Regions from separate parts of the Microbacterium sp. R1 genome, predicted to be linked through region 2. Evidence: predicted binding sites of a transcription regulator. Region 2 holds the regulator's gene; the other holds the start of a gene.

Region 1 (3,401 bases), on a different contig from region 2:
CGGCCGTGGAGAACACCTCGCTGCGTCGGGCGGGGATGGTGGTGTTGCGTTCGATGATCTTCGTCATCACGCCACCGCGGGTCTCCACACCCAGCGACAGCGGGGTGACATCCAGCAGCAGCACGTCGTCGACGTCGCCCTTGAGGACGCCCGCCTGGATGGCGGCGCCCACAGCGACCACCTCATCGGGGTTCACCGTCATGTTCGGCTCCTTGCCGCCGGTGAGCCGCTTGACGAGCGCTTGGACAGCGGGGATGCGGGTGGAACCGCCCACGAGGATGACCTCGTCGATATCGTTCTCGCTGACCTTCGCGTCGGCCATCGCCTGACGCACCGGACCGAGGCACCGCTCAACGAGGTCAGCGGTGAGGTCTTCGAACTTGGACCGCTTCACGGTCATGGTGAGGTGCCTGGGTCCGCTGGCGTCGGCGGTGATGAAGGGCAGGCTGACCTGGGTCTGGGACACCGAGCTGAGCTCGACCTTCGCCTTCTCGGCCGCCTCGAACAGTCGCTGCAGCGCCTGCGGGTCGTTGCGCAGGTCGATGCCGTTCTCGTTCTTGAACTCGTCGGCAAAGTAGTCCACCAGCCGGCGGTCGAAGTCGTCGCCGCCCAGGTGAGTGTCACCCGCGGTGGATCGCACTTCGACGACCCCGTCGCCCACGTCGAGGAGGCTGACATCGAACGTGCCGCCACCGAGGTCGAAAACCAGGATGGTCTCGTGGTTCTTCTTGTCCATTCCGTACGCCAGTGCGGCGGCGGTGGGCTCGTTGATGATGCGCAGCACCTCGAGCCCGGCGATGCGTCCGGCGTCCTTGGTCGCGGTGCGTTGGGCGTCGTTGAAGTAGGCGGGAACGGTGATGACGGCCTCGGTCACCTTCTCGCCGAGGAACTTGCTGGCGTCGTCGACGAGCTTGCGCAGCACCTGGGCGCTGATCTCCTCCGGCGCGTACTGCTTGCCGCGGATGTTGAACCGTGCTTCGCCGTTGGGGCCTTCCACGACGTCGAAGCCGACGGCGTTGGCTTCCTCCTTGATCTCGTCGAAGGACCGGCCGATGAACCGCTTGGCGGACGAGATGGTGCCCTTCGGGTTGAGGATGCTCTGCCGGCGGGCAAGCTGCCCCACCAGCCGTTCACCGTCCTCGGTGAAAGCGACCACCGACGGGGTAGTGCGGGCTCCCTCCACGTTCGGGATGACCTTCTCCTCGCCGGCCTCCCAGACGGCGATAACGGAGTTCGTGGTTCCCAGATCGATTCCTACTGCCTTGGCCATGATGGTTGTTCCTTTCTTGTCGCGTGAGACACGTTGCAGGGGTCGTCAAAGAGCGCGCCAGGATCGGCGCAGGCGCAGGGCTGAGTGCCCAGAGTCAGGAAGCAGGCTGCTTCAGGGGGATCTTTCCTGACGGCGGGCTGCTCGATGGGCATCACCACCCGCAGGACGCCCAGGTCGCAGCTGGCGGTGACGCTGTCGCTGTCGATGCCGGGCGCCAGTCCCAGCAGCCGCATGAATTGCCCGTGGGGGCCGTTCGGCGGTGAACCACTTCGCGCCGGCGGTCCCGGACTGGGCCGCTGACCGCGCGGACGGTGAGCGGCTGGCCGCCCACCCAGCTCGATGGACTCCGAGTCGATGCCTGGCAGGTTCGCCTCAGGAACGTACTCGTCGCCCTCTCGGGACAGATCGACCCACATCGAGCGCGGATCCATCTGCTGAGCGATGCGCAGGTCCGCACATGAGGTCACCATCTCACCACCCCCTCCCATTTACGCTGAGTCGCTATAACTCCACTGCCGATGTTTGTTCGACGGTCGGAGGTGTAGAACCCACCAGGACGATGTGGTCCAAGCAGAGGCGCGAACGAAACTCGTTCTGGCGCCAGCATGGACCCCACGTAGACATTTCGCAAGACATTTGCCTGACGAACGGAGCCTGACCCGCTTTTCCGGACACCGACTTTGAGGCGATGATCGTCTCGGAAGGAGTCCGTGACATGCCTGCTGCCCACCCGCCGGAGTTCCGGCGTCGAGCCCTCGATCTTGTTGCTCAGGGCAATCCCGATGCGCAGACCGCGCGTGACCTCGGGATCAGCGAATCCTGCCTTCGGAACTGGATGAACCGTGACGCTGTCGACTCCGGCCGCAAGGCCGGGGTCACCACCGACGAGCACAAGGAGCTCGTCGAGTTGCGGCGCCGGAACCGGATGAATGGGCGAGCCGGCCGCCGTCACGGCGCGCGATCGCGGATGCGGAACTGACGACCACGATCCGCCGGATCCACTCTGACTCGCGGGAAACCTACGGTGCTCCGCGGGTGCTCGCCGAGCTCCGGCTCGGACTCGGCGTTCACGTCAGCCGCAAGCGCGTCTCGCGCGGCTGATGCGACTGGGCAGGCTGGCCGGAGTCTCGCACCGCCGGAAGCGGCGCGGCTGGAAGCCCGACACCGCCACGCACGAGGACCTCGTGAAGCGGCAGTTCCGCGCTGACGCGCCCAACCGGCTCTGGTTCTGCGACATCACACAGCACCGCTCGAGAGACGGATAGGTCTACTGCGCCGCCGTCATCGACGCGTTCAGCCGCCGCATCGTCGGCTGGTCGATCAGCGACCGGATCACCGCCGAGATCGTCGTCGACGCGCGGCAACGGACTCCCTCTGGTCACGCTGATCACGCCCGGGCAGGCCGGGGACTCGCCGATGTTCCTGCCGCTGATGGCGCACCTGCGCGTCGGCCGCGACACCGGTAGGCCGCGCACCCGACCCGAGGCGGTCCGCGCCGACAAGGCGTACTCGTCCCGCGCGATCCGCGGCCATCTGCGCTCCCGTGGAATCAAGGCCGCGATCCCCGAGCCCGACGACCAGAAGGGTCATCGCAAGCGTGGCGGGTCACGAGGCGGCCGCCCGGTCGGACTCGACGCCGCCGACTACAGGAACCGGAACGTGATCGAGCGCCGATTCTGCCACACCAAGCAATGGCGAGGGCTCGCCACCCGCTACGACAAGCACGCGGTCATCTACCGCGCAGCCGTCCTCATCCACGCCGCGATCAGCTGGATTCGAACACTTGCCTCGTAACGCTCACAGATGCTGCCTCCTCGGCCCGGTGGCTGATGAAGAGAGGAATCGCTGAGACGAGGAGCACCGCAGCACCGATCCAACCACTGGCGTCCCGCAGCGTCGGGACGACGAAGATCGCTGCCGCGCCGACTGCGACAAGGACACCGGCCAGGACGCCATACAGGCGCATCCCGTAAAGCGAGATGAACGTGAGGTAGTGAGCGCCCACGATGATGAGCGAGGCCGGGAAGAACAATGAGGGCGCGAGGGTGCCGAGGGCGATCGCCACGAGCAGCCCGAGCGGCACGGTGAACGCGCTCTGCATAGCGAGCGCGTTGGAGGGGTGCTTCTTGGG
Region 2 (3,401 bases):
CGTCGCCGTCCCTCACCTCGGCCGTCGCGAACTGCACGAAGTTCGAGTCACCCGGCCACTCCACGCCTTCGACAGGGCGCCATGTAGATCCGAGATCCCGCGAGACGACGAGGGCGGAGTAGTTGGAATCCCAGGCTCCAGGGCTGCCCCAGAAACGCACCGACATGTACGAGACGTAGATCGCGTCTCCGACAGCGAAGCCGTAGGTCGGAATCTTCGTGACCTCGCCACCGGCGCCGTTCGCGTCGTGATCGCCTTCGATGAGGGGCGCGGCGAGGCCGACCTCATCCTCCAGCCACCCCTCGAACTCGATGCCGTCCGACGGGTCGTCGTCGGTCGTCCACGCAGCCACGTTCGAGCGCCAGAACCCGCCCTGCCCACCGATCGACCCGGGCTCGCGTTCGCCGAACGTGTCGCCGAAGAAGAAGAAGGTCTTGTCACCGACGTTCACCATCGATCCGAGGTCGGTGCCCGCGACCGAGACCGACTCCGTGTCGTTCATGGCGCCAGGCCCCGTGAGCTGCGCGATCTCGGTGAGGCCGGACACCCCATCGAGCACGAACGGTTTGTCAGGATCGGGATCGACGATCACACCACCCTCTCCACTGCACCCGACAACAGCGACGGCCAGAACGAGGGATACCGCCACGGCCACGCGGCGGAAGGCGACAGGAAGGAAGGCGACAGGGCGGGACATGATCCTCCTCGATCGACGTGATTCCTCGAATCTAGCGAAATCGATTTCAACACACTAGGGTCGTCGACATGCTCGACTTCGCGACACCCCACTGGCTTCGGCCCTCTGGTGACGGCGCATCTGAGCCCCGGTGGGGACCTGTCGGCGGGCTCCAGGTCGGAATCCCGCCGACACCGGGGCCGCGCGGGCTCCTGCGCGTCTTCACCCCCTACCTCGACCACCCCCACGAGCGGCTGGTGAACTTCATCGCCGTGGAGCCGGTCCCGGAGGGCGCGACAGAACGGGGATTCTCAGAGATGGAGCCGAGCACGCTGGATCCCGGCAAGCAGGGCAAGAGGTTTTGGTCGGCGGACGATTCTGCAGGTGCGAACTCCATGCCGTCGACGGCCCCGGCCCGTGGACGGATCGGTACCGTCGAGGGCGTGGAGACGCTCACCGTCTGGATCGGCGTCGAACGCTTCGCCAACGGTGCGGATGTGAGTGTGAGGATACGGTTCTTCGCCGACCGGCCGCACGAGGTGGAGGTCGCGGGGTTCACGAGGGCGACATCTGTGCCGCTCTCACACCTGATCCTCACCGCGACGATGGGCAATTGGGCACGACTGCGGCTGCTGCACCTGGCGGACCGCGTGGTGTCGCCTGCCGAGCTGTGGCCGGAGTTCTCGGGCACCGCGTTCACCGCTCACGGCCGCTTTCCGCTCGCCGACCTGACCCGCGACGGGGAATCGGCGATGGTGAGCGCCACCGGCGACGAGGAGGAGCCATGGTCCGTCGAGTACTCCGCTGATACCGCGGAACACTGGCGCTTCCTCGGTCGTCGAGCCGTGCAGACCTGGCGCGTGGATGACCCGCACCCGGCGCTCGAAGCAGTGGTCAACGCCCGCTGGTCCTACTGGGCGAGTTCTTCGCCGATCCCCGGGGGTCCCGCGTACGAGAACTTCGAGATCGTCGAACCGTTCCGCAATGGTGCGGCGTTCCGGTTCTCCGTGGAGCCGCTCTGATCGAGGCGCTGCCTCCAGGCGCTGCCTCCAGGCGCTGCCTCTAGGCGCTGCCTCTAGGCGCTGCCTCTAGGGTCCCAGAGCACGACCTCGGTCGAGCGGCGCAGACGGCGACCGGTCGGCATGGGCACGACACCTGCGGAACCTGCGGCGAACACGCGCACGCCGGGGCGATTCTCCCGCTCGGTGCGCAGGGCGGCTTCGAGCACGGCGATCCGGTTGCGCAGCGCTCTGTTCTCGTCTTCGAGGTCGAGCAGACGAGCGATCGCGGGAAGGCTCACCCCTTCGGAGGAGAGCTGTGCGACCTCGCGCAGCTGCTCGATGTTGCGAGACGAATAGCGGCGCGAGCCGCCCGAGGTACGGCCGGGGACGACGAGGCCGATGCGGTCGTACTGCCGCAGCGTCTGAGGGTGAAGGCCGGAGAGCTCGGCGGCGGCCGCGATCGCGAACACCGGGGTGTCGGCGTTCATCATCGATTCCCCTCTCCTCTCCTACCCGTGTCTCTTGTCGTACGCGCGGACTCAGGCAGAGGCGCCGGAACAGGCGCGTTCTTCACAGAACGGCCTGATCCGGCGCGAACGCCTGTCCCGGCGATGTGATCCCGACGACTGCTCATCGCCGGGCCTTCGCCATCAACTCGGCTCGCGGGTTCTCATCGGGCTCGAGCTCCTGGAACTTCTCCAGCGCCGCGCGTGCGGCCTCGTCGAGGTGCGTCGGCACCGCGACCTGGAGCTCGGCGAGCAGATCGCCCGTGCCCTTCGACGTCGCGACTCCGCGACCCTTGACCCGCAGCACCCGCCCTGAGGGGGTGCCCGGTGCGACGCGGAGCTTGACCACGTCGCCGCCGAGGGTCGGGACTTCGATGGTCGCCCCCAGGGTCGCCTCCGTGAAGGTCACGGGCACGACGACGCGCAGGTTGAGACCGTCGCGCGTGAAGACAGGGTGCGGGCGCACCGTGATCTGCACCACGATGTCACCGCTCTCCCCACCATCGGGCGAGGGCCGGCCGCGGCCGCGCAGACGGATCTTCTGACCGTCGGCGACACCGGCGGGGATCTTCACCTTGAACGGCTTGCCGTCTTCGCCCTGCAGCGAGATGGTCTCGCCCTGCACGGCGGTGACGAAGTCGAGCGTGGTGCGCGCGGTCACGTCAGCACCGCGCTGCGGCCCGCCGAAGCCGCGGTAGCCGCCGCTCGGCTGGCCGAAGCGTCCGCCGCCGAAGCTCGCACCCTGGCCCTGGTTGAACATCGCGAAGATGTCCTCGAAGTCCGCCGTCTGCCCTCGGCCCTGCTGGCCGAAACGGCTGAACACGTCTTCGAAGCCGCCTGCGCCCTGGCCGCCCGCCGTGAAGCGGGCACCGGAGCCCATGGCGCGGATCTCGTCGTACTCCTTGCGCTGTTCCGCATCGGAGAGCACCGAGTAGGCCTCGCTGATCTCCTTGAACTTCGCCTCGGCCTTGGCATCACCCTGATTGGAGTCCGGGTGATACTTGCGCGCGAGCTTGCGGTACGTCTTCTTCAGTTCTGCATCGCTGACGTCCTTGGACACCCCGAGGGTCTTGTAGAAGTCCTTGTCGAACCAATCCTGGCTGGCCATCGATCACCTACCCTTCCGGGACAGCGACGACGACCTTCGCAGGGCGCAGCTCGACATCACCGAGACGATAGCCCACCTCGACGACCTCGAGGATCGTGGTCTTCTCGGCG

Evidence for each region. Region 2 encodes HspR, which represses chaperone genes until heat shock. Its sites were predicted from a motif close to AAGTTGAGTCNNNNNGACTCAACTT; they were not measured.
Region 1: a site for HspR is predicted at 1,761-1,785, ahead of ILP86_RS20060 (Hsp20/alpha crystallin family protein). Genes of this name have one in related genera too.

The regions. Positions count from the first base shown of each region.
Region 1 is NZ_JADDUD010000006.1:111,590-114,990, reverse strand. Features, by position in the region: gene dnaK (molecular chaperone DnaK) at 1-1,270, opposite strand, end outside; gene ILP86_RS20060 (Hsp20/alpha crystallin family protein) at 1,255-1,686, opposite strand; gene ILP86_RS18645 (transposase) at 1,986-2,249, shown strand; gene ILP86_RS20055 (IS3 family transposase) at 2,231-2,371, shown strand; partial or broken gene ILP86_RS18635 (transposase) at 2,501-3,064, shown strand; gene ILP86_RS18630 (hypothetical protein) at 3,036-3,401, opposite strand, start outside.
Region 2 is NZ_JADDUD010000001.1:259,902-263,302, reverse strand. Features, by position in the region: gene ILP86_RS01305 (DUF4185 domain-containing protein) at 1-697, opposite strand, end outside; gene ILP86_RS01300 (hypothetical protein) at 766-1,698, shown strand; gene ILP86_RS01295 (heat shock protein transcriptional repressor HspR) at 1,752-2,165, opposite strand; gene ILP86_RS01290 (DnaJ C-terminal domain-containing protein) at 2,308-3,291, opposite strand; gene ILP86_RS01285 (nucleotide exchange factor GrpE) at 3,299-3,401, opposite strand, start outside.